One region of the Streptomyces sp. NPDC017056 genome, then DNA from elsewhere that is predicted to be linked to it. Evidence: riboswitches for the same ligand, from Rfam matches in the RefSeq annotation. Region 1 holds a riboswitch; each other region holds the start of a gene.

Evidence for each region. A riboswitch is a leader RNA that binds a small molecule or an ion and turns the genes downstream of it on or off. The one in region 1 is predicted to bind cobalamin.
Region 2: linked by a shared signal. The riboswitch ahead of ACH4OW_RS36550 (cobalamin biosynthesis protein) and the one ahead of ACH4OW_RS01755 (HoxN/HupN/NixA family nickel/cobalt transporter) in region 1 are both predicted to bind cobalamin.
Region 3: linked by a shared signal. The riboswitch ahead of ACH4OW_RS08275 (CbtB domain-containing protein) and the one ahead of ACH4OW_RS01755 (HoxN/HupN/NixA family nickel/cobalt transporter) in region 1 are both predicted to bind cobalamin.
Region 4: linked by a shared signal. The riboswitch ahead of ACH4OW_RS33500 (CoA-acylating methylmalonate-semialdehyde dehydrogenase) and the one ahead of ACH4OW_RS01755 (HoxN/HupN/NixA family nickel/cobalt transporter) in region 1 are both predicted to bind cobalamin.

Annotation. Positions count from the first base shown of each region.
Region 1 covers NZ_JBIRPD010000001.1:379,919-384,470, reverse strand. The annotation lists gene ACH4OW_RS01770 (hypothetical protein) at 38-262, shown strand; gene ACH4OW_RS01765 (DoxX family protein) at 478-1,029, shown strand; gene ACH4OW_RS01760 (VOC family protein) at 1,088-1,588, shown strand; gene ACH4OW_RS01755 (HoxN/HupN/NixA family nickel/cobalt transporter) at 1,694-2,902, opposite strand; cobalamin riboswitch at 2,900-3,113, opposite strand; gene ACH4OW_RS01750 (ABC transporter substrate-binding protein) at 3,281-4,354, shown strand; gene ACH4OW_RS01745 (FecCD family ABC transporter permease) at 4,354-4,552, shown strand, end outside.
Region 2 covers NZ_JBIRPD010000030.1:57,846-62,397, forward strand. The annotation lists gene ACH4OW_RS36540 (inorganic phosphate transporter) at 1-554, shown strand, start outside; gene ACH4OW_RS36545 (hypothetical protein) at 593-829, shown strand; cobalamin riboswitch at 1,003-1,153, shown strand; gene ACH4OW_RS36550 (cobalamin biosynthesis protein) at 1,284-2,255, shown strand; gene ACH4OW_RS36555 (cobyric acid synthase) at 2,287-3,906, shown strand; gene ACH4OW_RS36560 (putative cobaltochelatase) at 3,906-4,552, shown strand, end outside.
Region 3 covers NZ_JBIRPD010000003.1:552,884-557,435, reverse strand. The annotation lists gene ACH4OW_RS08295 (CAP domain-containing protein) at 1-186, shown strand, start outside; gene ACH4OW_RS08290 (hypothetical protein) at 243-623, opposite strand; gene ACH4OW_RS08285 (aldo/keto reductase) at 816-1,808, shown strand; gene ACH4OW_RS08280 (CbtA family protein) at 1,890-2,663, opposite strand; gene ACH4OW_RS08275 (CbtB domain-containing protein) at 2,678-2,914, opposite strand; cobalamin riboswitch at 2,951-3,101, opposite strand; gene ACH4OW_RS08270 (histidine phosphatase family protein) at 3,212-3,835, shown strand; gene tsaD (tRNA (adenosine(37)-N6)-threonylcarbamoyltransferase complex transferase subunit TsaD) at 3,954-4,552, shown strand, end outside.
Region 4 covers NZ_JBIRPD010000024.1:145,951-150,502, reverse strand. The annotation lists gene ACH4OW_RS33510 (YciI family protein) at 188-595, shown strand; gene ACH4OW_RS33505 (RNA polymerase sigma factor) at 604-1,773, shown strand; cobalamin riboswitch at 1,822-2,003, shown strand; gene ACH4OW_RS33500 (CoA-acylating methylmalonate-semialdehyde dehydrogenase) at 2,208-3,707, shown strand; gene ACH4OW_RS33495 (acyl-CoA dehydrogenase family protein) at 3,713-4,552, shown strand, end outside.

The DNA of each region.
Region 1 (4,552 bases):
ACGTGCGTGGGGGGCGGTCTCGGTGCACGCTGAAAGCATGGGTGAGCATCCGCCGGTGATCGTGCACCCGCCCTCGCCGTCGGGCGGGCGCCGGGTCACCGTTCGTGGGCAGATCGTCGGGCTGGCGTACGGGCGGGGGGATGTCGCCGAGTTTCTGCGGCACGCCGGGCTGGCGCCGGATGCCGAGGACATCGATCTCGATGCTCCGGGGCTGGTGGAGTGGCGCGGCGGGGACAAGGACTGCTGGGCGGGCGCCCGGTAGGGGGCGCCGGGGTGGCTTGAAGTGTTGCTTGGTGGGTGGGGGCGTGCCTGGAGAGTTCCCGGGCGGGCAGGGGTGGGCAGGAATCGGTTGTTCGACTTTCAAGTGATGTGTATCGTCGATGTGTGACTTGAAGTTTCAAGTACTTGGGTACTTGGTTCGCGACCGGCCGCCAGGCAGACCGCCCGGCGGGTCGCCAGACAGGAAAGAGCGCTCGTATGACCTCCCCCCTCAGCCCTCTCAGCAGCTACGGCAGCGGTGCCGACGACCGGCACGCCGCGACTCCGCACGCGTACGACGTCGGCCTGCTGGTGCTGCGGCTCGCGGTCGGGCTGACCATGGCCGCGCACGGTGCGCAGAAGCTGTTCGGCTGGTTCGGCGGGGGCGGGCTGGACGGGACGGAGCAGTTCTTCACGGCCAGTGGGTATCCGGCGGGCAAGGCGATGGCCGTGGTGGCCGGGCTCAGCGAGACGCTGGGCGGTCTCGGGCTGGCGGTCGGGCTGCTGACGCCGCTGGCCGGCGCGGCGATCGTCGGCACGATGGTGAACGCGCTGGCGGTGAAGTGGGGCGGCGGGTTCTTCGCGCCCGAGGGCGTGGAGTACGAGCTGCTGCTCACGGCGGGTGCGGGGGCCCTCGCGCTGACCGGTCCCGGCCGGTACGCGATCGACCGGCTGCTGCCGGTCCTGCGTGCGCACCGGCTCGCGTACGGCGTGGCTGCCGTGGTGCTCGGCGTGGTCCTGGCGGGCGTGATTCTGCTGCTGCGGAAGTGACACCCGGTGGGGAAAGCGACGGACGGGACGTGGGAGACGTGAGAAGTGAGGGATTGATGTGAGTGTGCGGCGGTTGAACCATGCGGTGCTGTATGTGCGTGACGTGGCGCGCGCCGTGGCCTTCTACACCGAGGCGCTGGGGTTCCGGGTGGACACCGAGGTGCCGGGGCGGGCCGCGTTCCTCAGTGCCGAGGGGACGGCCAACGATCACGATCTCGGGCTGTTCGCGGTCGGCGACCACGCGCCGGGCCCCGAGCACGGGCGGGTGGGCCTGTACCACCTGGCCTGGGAGGTCGGCACCCTCGGTGAGCTCGCGGATGCCGCGGCCGAGCTGGCCGGGCGGGGCGCGCTGGTGGGTGCCACCGATCACCTCGTGTCGAAGTCGCTGTACGCGAAGGATCCGGACGGCAACGAGTTCGAGGTCATGTGGCGCGTGCCGCGTGAGGACTGGCCGGGCGCCGACGAGCCCGACCGGCTGCTCCCGCTCGACCTCGAAGCGGCGCTGGAGCGCTGGGGTCCCGGGTTGAAGACGGGCGCGGCGGCCGGTTCGGCGACGTGAGGGGCGCAAGCCCCTGAGGAACGCACGCCCTCGGGGGCGGGGCCCGCTCCGGGCGAGTGCCGGAGCGGGCCACGGTGGGCCGGGGGCCGGGGGCCGGAGGTCGGCTCAGGCGGTTTCCGGGGCTTCCCTCTCACCGGCCTCCGCCGTCCCCGCCGTCCGCGCCGTCCACCGTTTCTCCACCCCGGCCAGCCGCCAGTACGCCAGGGCCGCCGCCCAGACCACCACGAACAGGCCGACGATGATGAAGCCGACGTTGTCCAGGTCGATGGACGAGATCCAGTCGGTGACGCCGTCCTTCAGGTCCAGCTTCTCGTGCAGGACGGTGACCAGTTCGATGGTTCCGATGAAGAACGCGACGGCGATCGACAGGCCGGTGATCGTGAGGTTGTAGTAGACCTTGCGCACCGGGTTCGAGAACGCCCACTGGTACGCGAAGTTCATGAACGTACCGTCCAGCGTGTCGAACAGGCTCATCCCCGCCGCGAACAGCAGCGGCAGGACCAGGATCGCGTACCAGGGCAGGCCGGCCGCGGCGCCGCTGCCCGCCATCACCATCAGGGTGACCTCGGTCGCGGTGTCGAAGCCGAGGCCGAAGAGGAAGCCGAGCGGGTACATCTGGCCGGGGCGGGTGATGGACCGGGTGAAGCGGCCCAGGACGCGGTTCATGAAGCCGCGGGAGTCGAGGTGTTCCTCCAGCTCGGCCTCGTCGTAGCGGCCCTGCCGCATGGCGCGGAAGACCCGCCAGATGCCCGCCAGCGCGATGAGGTTGAGCGCGGCGATCAGGTAGAGGAAGGTGCCGGAGACCGTGGTGCCCACGGTGCCGAGGACCTGGTGGGTGCGGGATTCGTCGTCGAGCAGGGTGCCCGCCAGCTGTGCGCCGCCGGCGACCAGCGCGGCCATGGCGACGACCACGCTGGAGTGCCCGAGCGCGAACCAGAACCCCACGGACACCGGGCGTTTGCCGTCGGCCATCAGTTTGCGGGTGGTGTTGTCGATGGCGGCGATGTGGTCGGCGTCGAAGGCGTGCCGCATGCCGAGGGTGTACGCGGTGATGCCGAGGCCGACGCCGAACACCTGCGAACCCACGGTGTAGTGGTTCGGCACGACGAGGAGGAAGAGTACGCCGAAGGCGACGACGTGCAGCGCGGCTATCACCGCCATCAGGCCCGCGGTGCGCACCGTGTCCTGACGCTGCCAGCGGAAACCGGGCAGGGGGGAGGGGGGAGAGGAAGGAGAGGAGGAAGAGGAAGGGGAGGGTAGGGGGGCGGGGGACAGGGGCATTCGGTGGTCACGCTCCAGCACCTCGTGGATCAGTTCGTGAGATGCCGTGGCCGGTCTCCTGGCTTACGGGTGAGCGCGCCCGGCCCGGCCTTCCCGGCCGCGGGCTGCGGACAGTGGCTCCGTACGGGCGCAGGCGCGTACGGAAAGGGGCGGGAACTTCCCGATCACAGTGGCGAGGGCCGCTCCGGCCTGGACCCGAAGGTCGTCACCGGTCTTCCCGAACACCACGGCCCGGACACTCTAACCTCCGGCGGCGCGCGGCCACCGGGCCGATTCCGCGGGAACCGTGGGCGCCGTCCGCTCGACTACCTGGTCCGCGGCTCGCAGTGGCGGGCCGCCGGACAGTCGAGCGGCAGGGAGTACGGGCGTATGCGTCCTCGCAGGAAGCGGACAGCGACGACGACGGTGACGATGGCGGCGGCGCTGGCGGTGGGGGTGGCCGCGCTGGCCACCGGATGCGGTGGTGCCGACGGTGGTACGGGCGGGAGCGCCGCGGGCGCCCGGGACGGCGGCAATGCCGGTTTCCCGGTCGCGGTCACCGATTGCGACGGGCGGGAGACGACGTTTTCCGCTGCGCCGCGGAAAATCGTCACGAGCAATGCGTCGAGCCTGGAGATGCTGCTTCGGCTGGGGGCGGGTGACCGGGTTGTCGGCACGGGATTTCCACCGGGGAAGGGAACGTTGCCGCCGGAACTGGACGCGCAGGCGCAGCGGGTTCCGGTGCTGGGCAAGTCGGTGATTCCGAAGGAGAAGCTGCTCGGGTCCGGGGCCGATCTCTATATCGATACGTTCGCGTCGATGGGGAACATGGGCGGGGCGGCTGCCGCGCCGACCGAGGAGGAGTTCGCCGCGGCGGGCATCAAGCACGTCTATCTGGCCTCGACGGCGTGCGCGCCGCGCAAGAAGGTGCCGCAGCGGGATCTGTCTGCCGTCGAGGGCGACATCCGGCGGCTCGGGCAGGTCACGGGCACTTCGCAGCGTGCGCTGCAACTCGTCGCGGAGATGGAGAAGAAGGTCTCCGGGGTGCGGAAGGCCATTGCGGACGTACCCGCGTCGAAGCGGCCGTCGTATTTCTTCTTCGATTTCGACGCGGGCACGAAGCAGCCGGTGGCCGTCTGCAACCGGCAGGTGGCGCACGCGGTGCTGACCGAAGCCGGGGCGCGCAATGTCTTCGCGGACTGTGCGGGCGACTTCAAGCCGGTGTCGTGGGAGGACGTGGTGGACAAGGACCCGGACTGGATTCAGTTGGGCGTACGGAACCGGGGGAGTGCTGCCGCGAATGAGAAGGCGTTCGACGAGGCGGAGCAGTTTTTGAAGGGGTTCGCGGGGACGGCGGGGCTGCGTGCCGTAAAGGAAGGGAAATTCCTGCGCATCGGCTCCGAGCAGACGACCATCGCGGGGGTCGGGAACGCCGACACGGTGCGGCGGATCGCGGAGACGCTGTACCCGGACCGGCTGGGCGAGGCCGCGGCGGCGGCCCGCTGATGCCCGATACGCCAACCAAGCCCCGTACGCCAACCAAGCCCCGTACGCCCGGTATAGCAACCACGCCCCGTACGCCGCGGGTGCTGCCCGGTACGCCGTGGCTCGCCGTCGCGCTGCTGCTCGCGCTCCTCGTGGCGCTGACCGCCGCCGTCTCCTTCGGCGCCACCGACATCGCTCCTGCGGAGGTGTGGTCGGTGG
Region 2 (4,552 bases), on a different contig from region 1:
CGGCCGCCACCATCCTGGCCTCCTCCCACCTCGGCTTCGCGCTCTCCACCACCCAGGTCTGCTCGGGCTCGGTCATGGGCTCCGGCCTGGGCCGCAAGGGCGGCGTGGTGCGCTGGTCCACGGCGGGCCGGATGGTCGTCGCCTGGGGCCTGACGCTGCCGGCCGCCGGCCTGGTCGCGGCGGGCGCCGCGTTCCTGGCGGAGCAGGGCGACTGGGGCATCGCGACCGTGGCGGTCCTCGGGCTCGCCGTGTGCGGCGCGATCTGGGCGGCCTCCCGGCGCAAGCCGGTGGACCACACCAACGTCAACGAGGGCCCGGCCGCGGAGCCGGCGGGCGTCGTCACCGCCGCGCTGCAGGCCGTCGCCCCGCCGCCCGCCGGGCCGGTCGTGTCCGCGCCCGCGATGGCCGTCACCGCGGTCCCCGCGCCCGCGATGGCCGACGCGCCGCTCGCGGACCCGGTCGGCGCCGCGCCGGTGATCGCGGCCCCGGTGGCCGCCCACCCGCACGAGACCCACGCCCAGCGCCGCGCCAAGGCCGGCTCGGCGGCCGGCTGACCCGGCCGCACGGCACCCACCAAGGAACGAGAACGCGAATGAGCATCGACTGGGCAGCTCTGGGCCAGGTCTTCGGCGTCACGCTCGTGGTGACGGTCGGCATCGTCGGCCTGTTCACCCTGGGCATCGTCGGCACGTCCCGCAAGCCGCAGCAGGAGGGCGCGGCGGCGACCGCCGGCGGCTCCGGCGGGGCGGCGCGGGCCGGGGCGTACGCCTGCTTCGCGCTGTGCGCGGCGGCCGTGGCGTACGGCATCTATCTGATCGTCGCCGCCTGACCCGGCAAGCACCGCACTCGGGGCGCCCGGTGCCGCGGCCTTTCCGCCGCGGCGCCGGGCGCCCTTCGCTGTGTCCTGGGACACAGCGTCGCCACCGCCCCGCGCCGCAGGTCAAGCGCGAGTTGACGGGCTCTCGCGGAGCGTGGTGGACTGCCGGAGCCATTCGGCGACAGATGAGGAAGTCCGGTGAGAATCCGGCGCGGTCCCGCCACTGTCACCGGGGAGCGCCCCTCCACCAAGGGCCACGGTCCGCGTCGCAGCCGAGAGGTTCCCGTACGGACTGGAAGGCCGGGGGAAGCGCCGATCCGGGGAGCCAGGAGACTCTTGTCGCCGTACCCGTCGAACCAGGGCGCGGACCCTGAGTGAGGACCTACCGCCATGCCCGGCCGCAGTTCGCGATCTTCTGTGCCTTCCCCCGTACCGTCCCTCCGAGGCGCGACGGCGGTCTGATCCGATGCGTGCCGAACACGCCGGCTACGCGTGCGGCGCGGCCCTCGGCTTCCTCGGCGACCTGGTCGCGGGCGATCCCCGGCGCGGTCACCCGGTGGCCGCCTTCGGGCGGGCCGCGGCCGCCGTGGAACGCCGGCTGTGGCGTGACGACCGCGGGCGCGGGGCCCTGCACACCGCGCTGTGCGCCGGGGGGACCGCCGCGGGCGCCGCGCTCCTCACCCGTGCCGTACGCCGCTCCCCCGCCGCCTCCGTAGCGCTGACCGCCGCCGCCACTTGGTCCGTCCTGGGCGGCACCTCGCTGGGCCGCGAAGCGCGGGCCGTCGGCGGCGCGCTCGCCGTGGGCGACCTCGACGTGGCGCGGGAGCGGCTGCCGCACCTGTGCGGGCGCGACCCGCAGGCCCTGGACGGGCAGCAGATGGCGCGCGCCGTGGTGGAGTCCGTCGCCGAGAACACCTCGGACGCGGTGGTCGGCGCCCTGGTCTGGGGTGCGGTCGCCGGTGTGCCGGGGCTGCTGGCGTTCCGCGCCGTCAACACTTTGGACGCGATGGTGGGGCACAAGTCGCCGCGCTACCACCGCTTCGGCTGGGCCTCGGCCCGGCTCGACGACGTGGCCGGTTTCCCCGGTGCCCGGCTGACCGCCGCGCTGGCGGTCCTCGCGGGACCCGACCGGCGGGGCGCGTGGCGTGCCTGGCGGCAGGACGGCCCGTCGCACCCGAGCCCCAACGCGGGTCCGGTGGAAGCGGCGTTCGCGGGGGCGCTGGGCGTACGGCTGGGGGGCACCCTGGCATACGGCGGCCGGGTCGAGCACCGGCCGGTGATGAACGGCGCCGCCGGGCGCCCCGTAGCGGTACCGGACATCGAGCGGGCCGTCACGCTGTCGCGCCGGGTGAGCGCGCTGGCGCTGGCGGCCACGGTCGCGGGCCGGTGCGCGGTGGGGGCCGTACGGCGGGCCCGTACGGCCGGGAGGGCCAAGTGAGCAGCAACGTGCGGACGGCGAGGAGCGCCACGTGAACGGACCGGGTCAAGCACCGCTCGGCGGCGGGCTGCTGGTGGCGGGCACCACGTCCGACGCGGGCAAGAGCGTGGTCACGGCGGGCATCTGCCGCTGGCTGGCCCGCAAGGGTGTCAAGGTGGCGCCCTTCAAGGCGCAGAACATGTCGCTGAACTCGTTCGTGACGCGCGAGGGCGCGGAGATCGGGCGGGCGCAGGCCATGCAGGCCGCGGCGGCGCGCGTCGAGCCGAGCGCGCTGATGAACCCGGTGTTGTTGAAGCCAGGCAGTGACCGCAGCAGCCAGGTCGTCCTGATGGGCAAGCCGGTGGGCGAACTGAGCGCGCGCGGCTACCACGCCGGGCGTCAGGAGCAGCTGCTCGGCACGGTCACCGACTGCCTCCGGGAACTGCGCCGTACGCACGACGCGGTGATCTGCGAGGGCGCCGGCAGCCCCGCGGAGATCAACCTGCGGCGTACCGACATCGTGAACATGGGCATCGCGCGGGCCGCCCGCATCCCGGTCGTGGTGGTCGGCGACATCGACAGGGGCGGCGTGTTCGCGTCGTTCTTCGGCACCACGGCGCTGCTGTCCCAGGAGGACCAGGCGCTGGTCGCGGGCTACCTGGTCAACAAGTTCCGGGGCGATGTGACGCTGCTGGAACCGGGTCTGGACATGCTGAGAAGCCTGACGGGACGGCCCACCCTCGGGGTGCTGCCGTTCGCGCACGGCCTGGGCATCGACGAGGAGGACGGCCTCCGGGTGTCGCTGCGCGGCGCGGTCCGCGAGAGCGTGGTGGCGCCGCCGCACGGCGCCGACGTGCTGCGGGTCGCCGTCGCCGCCGTACCGCTGATGTCGAACTTCACCGACGTGGACGCGCTCGCCGCCGAACCGGGCGTCGTGGTGCGCTTCGTGGACCGCCCCGAGGAACTGGCCGACGCCGACCTCGTCGTGCTGCCCGGCACCCGCGGCACCGTCCGCGCGCTCCAGTGGCTGCGCGAGCGCGGCATCGCCGACGCGGTGCGGCGGCGCGCGGCCGAAGGGCGCCCGGTGCTCGGCATCTGCGGCGGCTTCCAGATGCTCGGCGAGCGCATCGAGGACGAGGTCGAGTCCAAGGCCGGCACCGTGGACGGGCTGGGCCTGCTGCCCGTACGCGTACGGTTCGCCGCGGACAAGACCCTGGCCAGGCCGTCCGGCGAGGCGCTGGGCGAGCCGGTCGAGGGATACGAGATCCACCACGGCGTGGCCGAGGTCACCGGCGGGCAGCCCTTCCTGGACGGCTGCCGGTCCGGATCGGTCTGGGGCACCCACTGGCACGGCTCCCTGGAGAGCGACGGCTTCCGGCGGGCGTTCCTGCGGCGGGTGGCCGCCGACGCGGGCCGCGCGTTCGTCCCGGCGCCGGACACCAGCTTCGCCGCGCTGCGCGAGGAGCAGCTCGACAAGCTGGGCGACCTGATCGAGGAGCACGCGGACACCGACGCGCTGCTGCGGCTGATCGAGGACGGGGTCCCGGCGGGGCTGCCCTTCGTGCCGCCGGGGGCGCCGCCGATACCGCCACCGCCCCGCACCCCGGCCGCACCCGGCGCGGCCTCCCCCGCACCCGCACACCGCACGTCCCTCGAAGGGGGTACTCCTTAATGGCATCGGTCCCTTACCCGTTCACCGCGGTCGTCGGCATGTCCGACATGCGGTTGAGCCTGCTGCTCAACGCCATCTCGCCGGCCATCGGCGGGGTGCTGGTCCGCGGCGAGAAGGGCACCGCGAAGTCCACGATCGTGCGCGGTCTGACGGCGCTGATGCCGGACGTCCCCGTCGTCACCGGGTGCCGCTTCTCCTGCGACCCGGCCGCGCCGGACCCGGCCTGCCCGGACGGTCCGCACGAGGCGGCCGGCGCGGAGGACCGCCCGGCCCGTATGGTCGAACTCCCCGTCGGCGCCTCCGAGGACCGCCTCGTCGGCGCGCTGGACATCGAGCGGGCCCTGTCGGAGGGCGTGAAAGCCTTCGAGCCCGGCCTGCTGGCGGACGCGCACCGCGGCATCCTGTACGTCGACGAGGTCAACCTCCTGCACGACCACCTCGTGGACCTGCTGCTGGACGCGGCCGCCATGGGCGCCTCGTACGTGGAACGCGAGGGCGTCTCCGTACGGCACGCGGCGCGCTTCCTGCTCGTCGGCACCATGAACCCCGAAGAAGGCGAACTGCGCCCGCAGTTGCTGGACCGCTTCGGCCTGACCGTGGAGGTCGCCGCCTCCCGCGAGCCGGACCAGCGGGTCGAGGTCGTCCG
Region 3 (4,552 bases), on a different contig from region 1:
CGCGCGGGCGAGAACATCGCGCGCGGCCAGCGCGGCGCCGCCGCGGTGACGCGGGCGTGGATCCGCAGCCCGGAGCACCGGGAGGTGCTGGCCGACTGCTCGTTCCGGCACGCGGGCGTGGGCGTCAACGGCGGCACCGGCGGGCGCGGCCCGTGGTGGACGCTGCTGCTCGCCGCCCCGGCCTGAGGGGCTGAGGAGCTGAGGAGCTGAGGGGCTGTTTGCGAGCCCGCTGGAAGGGAGCGCTACCTCAACACTTTGAGGAAATCTGCTTGCCCGCCCCCGGGATACCTGGTGTCACCGGGGGATTGGTTGGCCATGTATTCGATGCCGGGGTCATCATCCGGGGCTTCATTGCCCTGTCGGTTGCCGGGAATATCGGCCCCGCCGCAGTGGTTCAGCGCGGCGATGAACGGAACCTCCCCGAGATTGTTGCTCACAGGCCCGTTCCCGGCCGTGGTGGCTCCGCTCGTGCGCGCGTCCGGCTGGTTGGCGCACAGCGTGCCGAATGCCGGCGACAGGAGGACACCAAGCCCGCCGGCTGACGCGCAGGGCACGGTGGCCATGCTCACGCCCGTCACTGCGGCTGTAAGGGCGAACGCGGACATGGCCTTGTGTGCGGTCATGGCTCCTTAACGATTCCTTCACCATGAGGACACCACCGGCGACACCGGGTTTCGATCCCGATTGGGCCTTTTGCCACGCATTCGGAATGAAGCACGCGAGAAGACTCCCTCTCCCCTGTTTCGCTTGCTTGGAGTGCACTCCAAGGCCATAGCGTCGAGGGCCTGCCCGTATCTATCCCAGGAGCATTTCTCATGCGACAACGCAAACTAGGGCAAGACCTCGAAGTCTCGGCTCTCGGACTCGGCTGCATGGGCATGAGTTTCTTCTACGGTCAGCCCCAAGACACAGCCGAGATGACGAAGCTGCTGCGGACGGCCGTCGACCACGGCGTGACTTTCTTCGACACTGCCGAAGTCTACGGCCCGTTCACCAATGAGGTCCTGGTCGGCCAGGCACTGGCACCGGTCCGCGACCAGGTGGTGATCGCCACCAAGTTCGGAATCAGGCACGGCGAGCACGGGCCGACCCCGATGTCCGGGGTCGACAGCAGACCCGAGCAGATCCGCCGGGTGACCGAAGCCTCGCTCAAGCGCCTGCAAACCGAAAGCATCGACCTGCTCTACCAACACCGCGTCGACCCCGACGTGCCCATCGAAGACGTGGCCGGCACGGTCAAGGAGCTGATCGCCGAAGGCAAGGTGAAGCACTTCGGCTTGTCCGAGGCCGGTGCCGCGACGATTCGTCGCGCCCACGCCGTGCAGCCGGTAACGGCACTTCAAAGCGAGTACTCGCTCTGGATGCGCGAGCACGAAACCGAAATAATTCCGACCTTGGAGGAACTGGGCATCGGTCTGGTGCCCTACAGCCCGCTCGGCAAAGGTTTTTTGACCGGCAAGATAGATTCCAGTACGACGCTGGCCGACAACGACCTCCGCCGCCTGCTTCCGCGCTTCAGCCCTGAAGCACGGAAAGCCAACCAGGTGCTGGTCGACCTGTTGCAGCAGATTGCCGACGACAAAGGAGCCACGCCGGCCCAGATCGCGCTCGCCTGGGTGCTGGCGCAGAAGCCGTGGTTCGTGCCGATCCCCGGCACCACCAAGCTGCACCGCCTGGAAGAGAATGCGGGCGCACTCGACGTCGAGTTGACCACCGGCGACCTGCACCGGATCGAAGAGGCCGCGGCCCGCATCCGGATTCAGGGCGAACGTCTCCCTGAGCAATTGCAGTCACGGTTCGGCCGCTGAAATCCGGACCGGGCCAGGAAGACAAGCCGAGAGCCCGAGCGTCCTGGGTCGCCGCCCCGGCCGGAGCGGCGACCCAGGCCCTCAGTTGGGGGTCGGCGCCGCGGTGCCGTCCGTGTTGCGCGGCGATGCGGCCGCCGCGGCGGTCTGGCGCGGCCGGGTGGCCCGTTCCGCCAGTTCGCCGAAGAGCAGGCCGAAGACGGTCCACAGGACGAGCTGGACGGCGAGCGCGGAGACCCGGAACTTCCACAGCAGCAGGGCGGGGAAGTCGGCGGGCAGTTCGTTGACGGCCGGCAGGAACGCGTAGGCGAGGCCGACGGCCACGGCGAAGGCGGCCAGCGCCGCGACCGTCGCGTACCAGGCGCCCAGGCGCGGAGCGAGCCGCTTGCCGAGGATCACCGCGGCGATCGTCAGCAGCACGCTGAGGGCGATCATCAGGAAGTACAGCGCGGTGCGCTTGCCGATGGAGTCGGGGTCGCCGACCGACGGCGGGTTGGCCGGGTATTTCAGGAACGGTACGAGGTAGACGGCGGCGAACGCGGCGCCCGAGAGCAGCAGCGCGGTGGCGCGGGGCCCGAAGCGGCCGGCGCGTCCCAGCGCGAAGCAGTAGGCCAGGGCGGCGATCCCGCCCAGCGCGACGCCGTACACCAGGACGCCGGTCGCCAGGCCCGCGGTGGACTGCACCGCGCGGCTGACGACTTCGGCCTCGTGTTCGTGGGCGTGCGCGTCCTCGAACGCGATGGCGGCGTCGACCTGGGGCTCGCCCAGCAGGTAGGCGACGAGCAGGGCGAGCAGGCCGGCGGCGAGGCCGGCCAGCATGCCGCGCACCAGGAGGGATCTGACGGTGGCGGAGTTCATCTGCGGGCTCCCGGTCAGTGGCAGGGGAAGCCGAGCAGGTGGCGTCCGTCGTGGACCCACTCGTGCACGTCGGTACCGGAGAGCAGGGAGGTGGCGCCCTGTTCGGCGCCGACGAAGTAGAGCAGGACGAGCATGAGGATGCCGCCGAAGACCGCCCAGGGCAGTACCGTCCTGACCGGCAGGGTGGCGGGCGCGGCGGACGGGGCGGTTGCGGCGGGGCCGGTGGTGGGCGGTACGGCGGACTGGGCCATGTCGAAGCCTCCTGGGGGAACTCGCGTCCCGGTCGGTGGGAGTCGTAACGACAGGACGGGTCTGGCTCACCCGGCGTCCCCGTACTCCGTACGGGACCGGTCCGGGCTCACAGTGGCGCGACCGCGCCGGAATTCCACCGGCTTCCGTCATGTCATCGTCAATATCATCGGGAACGTACCGCGTGGCGGCGGCGGGGAAAAGGCCCCGCGGGTCGGCGTACGGATGCATGGTGGCGGTCGCGCGCCCCACTGTTGCCCTGGTGCGCCACCGGGATTTCCGCATTGGAAGAGGTGCCCATGACAACTCGGGTGATGTTGCTCTCACCCTCCTTCGACGACGCCCTGCGCACGGTGCGCTTCCCGGCCGGCGAACCGCTGACGCCGGACGGGCTGCGCCGCGCCCGCGCCGTACGCGCCGCGGCCGCCGCCCTGCCCGCCGACCGGGCCCTGACCTCCCCTTCCGCGCGCTGCCGGGAGACGGCCGAGGCGCTCGGCCTGCGGGCGGTGCCCGACCCCGGCGCGGCCGGGTGCGCGATGGGCCGCTGGCGGGGGCGCGCCCTGGAGGACGTGATGGCCGCCGAGCCCGCGGCGGTCGCGGCCTGGCTGTCCGACCCGGACAGTGCGGCACACGGCGGCGAGACGCTGACGCGGCTGCTCGGCCGGGTGGCGGACTGGCTGGCGGGCCTCGCGGCGGAGGGCGGCCGGGTCGTGGCGGTAGTGGAGCCGGACGTCGTACGTGCGGCCGTGGTCGGCGCTCTGGGGGCCCCGCCGTCGTCCTTCTGGCGGGTGGACGTACCGCCGCTGACCGTGACGGAGCTGAGCGGGCGTGACGGGCGGTGGAACGTCCGCGTGGCGGGAGACCTCGGGCACGGAGCGGCGCCCCAGGCGCCCCAGCAGACCCAGCCTCCCCAGGCGCCCTAAGAGAGCGCACCGGCCGCCGTATCCTGGACGGAACCGGTTATTGCACATCACTCGCAATAACGGGTCCGGCGGGAATCGGGAACGAAGGAGCGGTGCGGTGGCATCTCCAGGCTCTCCAGTGGTGCTGGGGATCGAGTCGTCCTGTGACGAGACCGGGGCCGGTCTGGTCCGGGACGGGAAGCTGCTCGGGCACGCCGTGGCGTCGAGCATGGACGAGCACGCGCGCTACGGCGGCGTCGTACCCGAGATCGCGGCCCGCGCGCACGTCCACTCCCTGACGCCCGTCGTGCGCCGCGCGCTCGACGACGCGGGCCTGACCATGGCCGACATCGGCGCGGTCGCCGTGACCACCGGCCCCGGCCTCTCCGGCGCCCTCCAGGTCGGCCTGGCCGGCGCGAAGGGCCTGGCCTACGGGCTGGGCGTGCCCCTGTACGGGGTGCACCACCTCGCCGGCCACGTGGCCGCCGACACGTTGGAGCACGGCCCGCTCCCCGACCCCTGCATGGTCCTCATCGTCTCCGGCGGCCACACGTCCCTCCTCCTCGTACGGGACCTCGCACGCGACCCGATCGTGCACCTCGGCGACACCCTCGACGATGCCGCCGGGGAGTGCTTCGACAAGGTGGCGCGGGTCTTCGGCCTGCCGTATCCGGGCGGTCCGGCGATCGACCGGGCAGCGCGCGAGGGCGACCCGAAGGCCGTCGCGTTCCCGCGCCC
Region 4 (4,552 bases), on a different contig from region 1:
AGCCAAGTTCCGCCCATCTTGTGCGCGGGTTCTGCCAAGGTTGCGAAGGGTCGGAGAGAGCCGTACGACGAGCAGGCCGCCGAGAAGTCGAAAATCTTCGCCCGCCGGTGTCGAGAACCAGCGGCCGGCTACGTCCCCGCAGTGAACGCGACCACAATGGGCCGCACCACCACCGAGGAGAGCCACCATGGCCAAGTACCTGCTGCTGAAGCACTACCGCGGCGCCCCGGCTTGCGACAACGACGTACCCATGAGCCAGTGGACGCCGGAGGAGATCTCCGCCCACATGCAGTACATGCGCGACTTCGCCGACCGGCTCGAAGGGACCGGCGAGTTCGTCGACAGCCAGGCGCTCGCCCCCGAGGGCGCGTGGGTCCGCTACGACGGCGAAGGGCGCCCGCCGGTCACCGACGGGCCGTTCGCCGAGACCAAGGACCTGATCGCCGGCTGGATGGTCATCGACGTCGACAGCTACGAGCGCGCCGTCGAGCTGGCAGGCGAGCTGTCGGCCGCCCCCGGCGCGGGCGGCAAGCCGATCCACGAGTGGCTGGAGGTACGCCCCTTCTTCGCCGCGCAGCCCACCGTCACGGAGTGACTCCCGAGGTGGACGAGACCCTCCTCCGGAGCCTCACGCCGAGCGTGCTCGGCATCCTCGTCCGCCGCGGAGCAGACTTCGCGGCGGCCGAGGACGCCGTACAGGACGCGCTGGTCGAGGCGGTCCGCACCTGGCCCGGCGGCCTGCCGCGGGACCCGAAGGGCTGGCTGGTCACCGTGGCCTGGCGCCGGTACCTCGACACGGCCAGGGCGGACGCCGCCCGCCGCCGGCGGGAGGACCGCGCCGACGAGGAACCCGTGCCGGGACCCGCGCCCGCGGTGGACGACACGCTCCGGCTCTACTTCCTGTGCGCCCACCCCTCGCTGACGCCGTCGTCCGCGGTCGCCCTCACCCTGCGGGCCGTCGGCGGTCTCACCACCCGCCAGATCGCCCGGGCCTACCTGGTGCCGGAGGCCACCATGGCCCAGCGCATCAGCCGGGCCAAGCGCACCGTCTCCGAGGTGCGCTTCGACCGGCCCGGCGACGTGGCCACCGTGCTGCGCGTCCTCTACCTGGTCTTCAACGAGGGCTACTCCGGCGACGTCGACCTCGCGGCCGAGGCCATCCGGCTCACCCGGCAGCTCGCCGCCGCGTTCGACCACCCCGAGGTGGCGGGGCTGCTCGCCCTCATGCTGCTCCACCACGCGCGGCGCGCCGCCCGGACCGCGCCCGACGGCGGCCTGGTGCCGCTCGCCTGGCAGGACCGCGGCCGGTGGGACACCGGGGCGATCACCGAGGGCATCGGGCTTTTGCAGGCGGCCCTGGCCCGCGACCGGCTGGGCGAGTTCCAGGCCCAGGCCGCCATCGCGGCGCTCCACGCGGACGCGCCCACCGCCCAGGAGACCGACTGGGTGCAGATCGTCGAGTGGTACGACGAACTCGTACGCCTGACCGGCAGTCCGGTCGTCCGGCTCAACCGCGCGGTGGCCGTGGGCGAGGCCGACGGCCCGCGCGCCGGCCTGGTCGCGCTGGCGGCGCTGGACGCCTCCCTGCCCCGCCACACCGCGGTGGCGGCGTATCTCCACGAACGCGACGGCGACCTGCCGACGGCGGCACGGCTGTACGCCGAAGCCGCCCGTAAGGCGTCCAACCTGGCCGAACGCGACCACCTGACGCGCCAGTCCGCCCGGCTCAACGCCGGGCTCGACGCCGGGCTCGACGCCCGCCGGGCGCGGTGACGGGCCGGGCCGCGCGGCGGGACCCCCTGGACTTACTAGGACGTCCAACTATATCGTCGTGACCAAGGCCCGCGGTGCAGGGAAGCCGGTGCGAATCCGGCGTGGTCCCGCCACTGTGACCGGGGAGTGCGACGCCGAGCAACACGCCACTGACGAGACCGAGGTCGGGAAGGCGGGCGGCGCGCGGTGATCCGGAAGCCAGGATACCGGCCGCGGGTGTTGTTCCGTGTTGTCCACGAGGATGGAGCAGACACGCATGGCACCGGTGCGTACCCACAGCCCAGGTGATCCGGCCCGGCCCGCGGCACCGCCCGCGCGCTGACGGTTCCACGCCTTTCGCGTCCCACGGCCCCGCCACGGTCCGCGCGCCCTCCGCGCCGCCCGGGTGCCCGGCCGTGCCATCCCCGGATCCCACCTGACGAGAGCAGGCTCCCATGGTCCGCGAACTCACCCATTTCGTCGGCGGCAAGCACACCCCCGGTACCTCCGGTGCTTACGGCGACGTGTTCGACCCCAACACCGGCACCGTGCAGGCCAGGGTGCCGCTCGCCGACCGGTCCGAGACGGCCGCGGCCGTCGCCGACGCGGCGTCCGCGCAGCCCGAATGGGGCGAGTGGAACCCCCAGCGGCGCGCCCGTGTGCTGCTGAACTTCCTGCGCCTGGTCGAGGGCGAGCGGGACGCGCTGGCCCGGCTGCTGTCGAGCGAGCACGGCAAGACGGTCGCGGACGCGCACGGCGACCTCCAGCGCGGCCTGGAGGTGGTGGAGTTCGCGGCCGGCATTCCGCACCTGCTCAAGGGCGAGTTCTCCGACAACGCCGGGACCGGCATCGACGTGCACTCGCTGCGCCGCCCGCTCGGCGTGGTGGCCGGGATCACCCCGTTCAACTTCCCCGCGATGATCCCGCTGTGGAAGGCCGCACCGGCCATCGCCTGCGGCAACGCGTTCGTGCTCAAGCCGTCCGAGCGGGCGCCGTCGGTACCCCTGCGGCTGGCCGAGCTGTTCTCGGAGGCGGGGCTGCCGCCGGGCATCCTCAATGTCGTCAACGGCGGCAAGGAGTCGGTGGACACGCTGCTGGAGGACCCGCGCGTCGAAGCGCTCGGCTTCGTCGGCTCGACACCGGTCGCCGCGCACATCTACGCGACCGCCGCCGCGCACGGCAAGCGCGCCCAGTGCTTCGGCGGCGCCAAGAACCACCTGGTCGTGATGCCGGACGCCGACCTCGACCAGGTGGTGGACGCCCTGGTGGGCGCCGGGTACGGGTCGGCCGGCGAGCGGTGCATGGCGATCTCGGTCGCCGTACCGGTCGGCGAGGAGACCGCCGACGCGCTGGTGGCACGGCTCAAGGAGCGGATCGGCACGCTGCGCATCGGCCGCTCCGACGACCCGCACGCCGACTTCGGGCCGCTGGTGGGCCGGGACGCGCTGGACCGGGTCCGCGCCTACGTGGACCTCGGCGTCGCCGAGGGCGCCGAACTGGTCGTGGACGGACGGGACTTCACCCTGCCGGGACACGAGGACGGCTTCTTCGCGGGCGCCTCGCTCTTCGACCGGGTCACCACGGACATGCGGATCTACCAGGAGGAGATCTTCGGGCCCGTGCTGTCGGTGGTCAGGGCGGCCGACTACGAGGAGGCGCTGCGGCTGCCCACGGAGCACCCGTACGGCAACGGCGTGGCCATCTTCACCCGGGACGGGGACACCGCGCGGGACTTCGGCCGCCGGGTGAACACCGGCATGGTCGGCGTGAACGTGCCGATCCCGGTGCCCGTGGCGTACCACACCTTCGGCGGCTGGAAGCGGTCCGGGTTCGGCGACCTGAACCAGCACGGCCCGGACGCGATCCGCTTCTACACCCGCACCAAGACCGTCACCTCGCGCTGGCCCTCCGGGGTCAAGGAGGGCGCGAGCTTCACCATCCCGACGATGGGCTGAGCGCGATGAGCGTCATGACCACCACCACGGCCGCCTCGCTCACCTCGCTCACCGAGGACCAGCTCGCCATCGTCGAGACGACGCTGGACTTCGCCCAGGAGCACATCGCGCCGCACGCCGTGGCCTGGGACCAGGACAAGCACTTCCCCGTGGACGTGCTGCGCAAGGCCGCCGGGCTCGGGCTCGGCGGGATCTACGTACGGGAGGAGTGCGGCGGCTCCGCGCTGAGCCGCGCGGACGGCGTGCTGGTCTTCGAGGTGCTGGCCACCGCCTGCCCGTCCATCGCGGGCTACCTCTCCATCCACAACATGGTCGCCTGGATGATCGACCGGTACGGGGACGAGGCGCAGCGCGCCCGCTGGCTGCCCGGCCTGTGCTCGATGGCGGACCTGGGCAGCTACTGCCTGACCGAGCCGGGCGCCGGGTCGGACGCGGCGGCGCTGCGCACGCGCGCGGTGCGCGACGGCGAGGAGTACGTGCTCACCGGCGTGAAGCAGTTCATCTCCGGTGCCGGGGCCTCGCGGGTGTACGTGGTGATGGCCCGTACCGGCGAGGAAGGTCCCGGCGGCATCTCGGCGTTCGTCGTCGAGCGCGACGACCCGGGGCTGTCGTTCGGCGCCAACGAGAAGAAGATGGGCTGGAACGCGCAGCCCACCCGACAGGTGATCCTGGACGAGGTGCGCGTCCCCGCCGACCGGCGGCTGGGTGCGGAGGGCGACGGTTTCCGCATCGCGATGAGCGGCCTCAACGGCGGCCGGCTCGGCATCGCCGCCTGCTCCCTCGGCGGCGGGCAGAGCGCGCTGCACGCGGCGCAGGCGTACCTCGCGGACCGGGAGGCGTTCGGG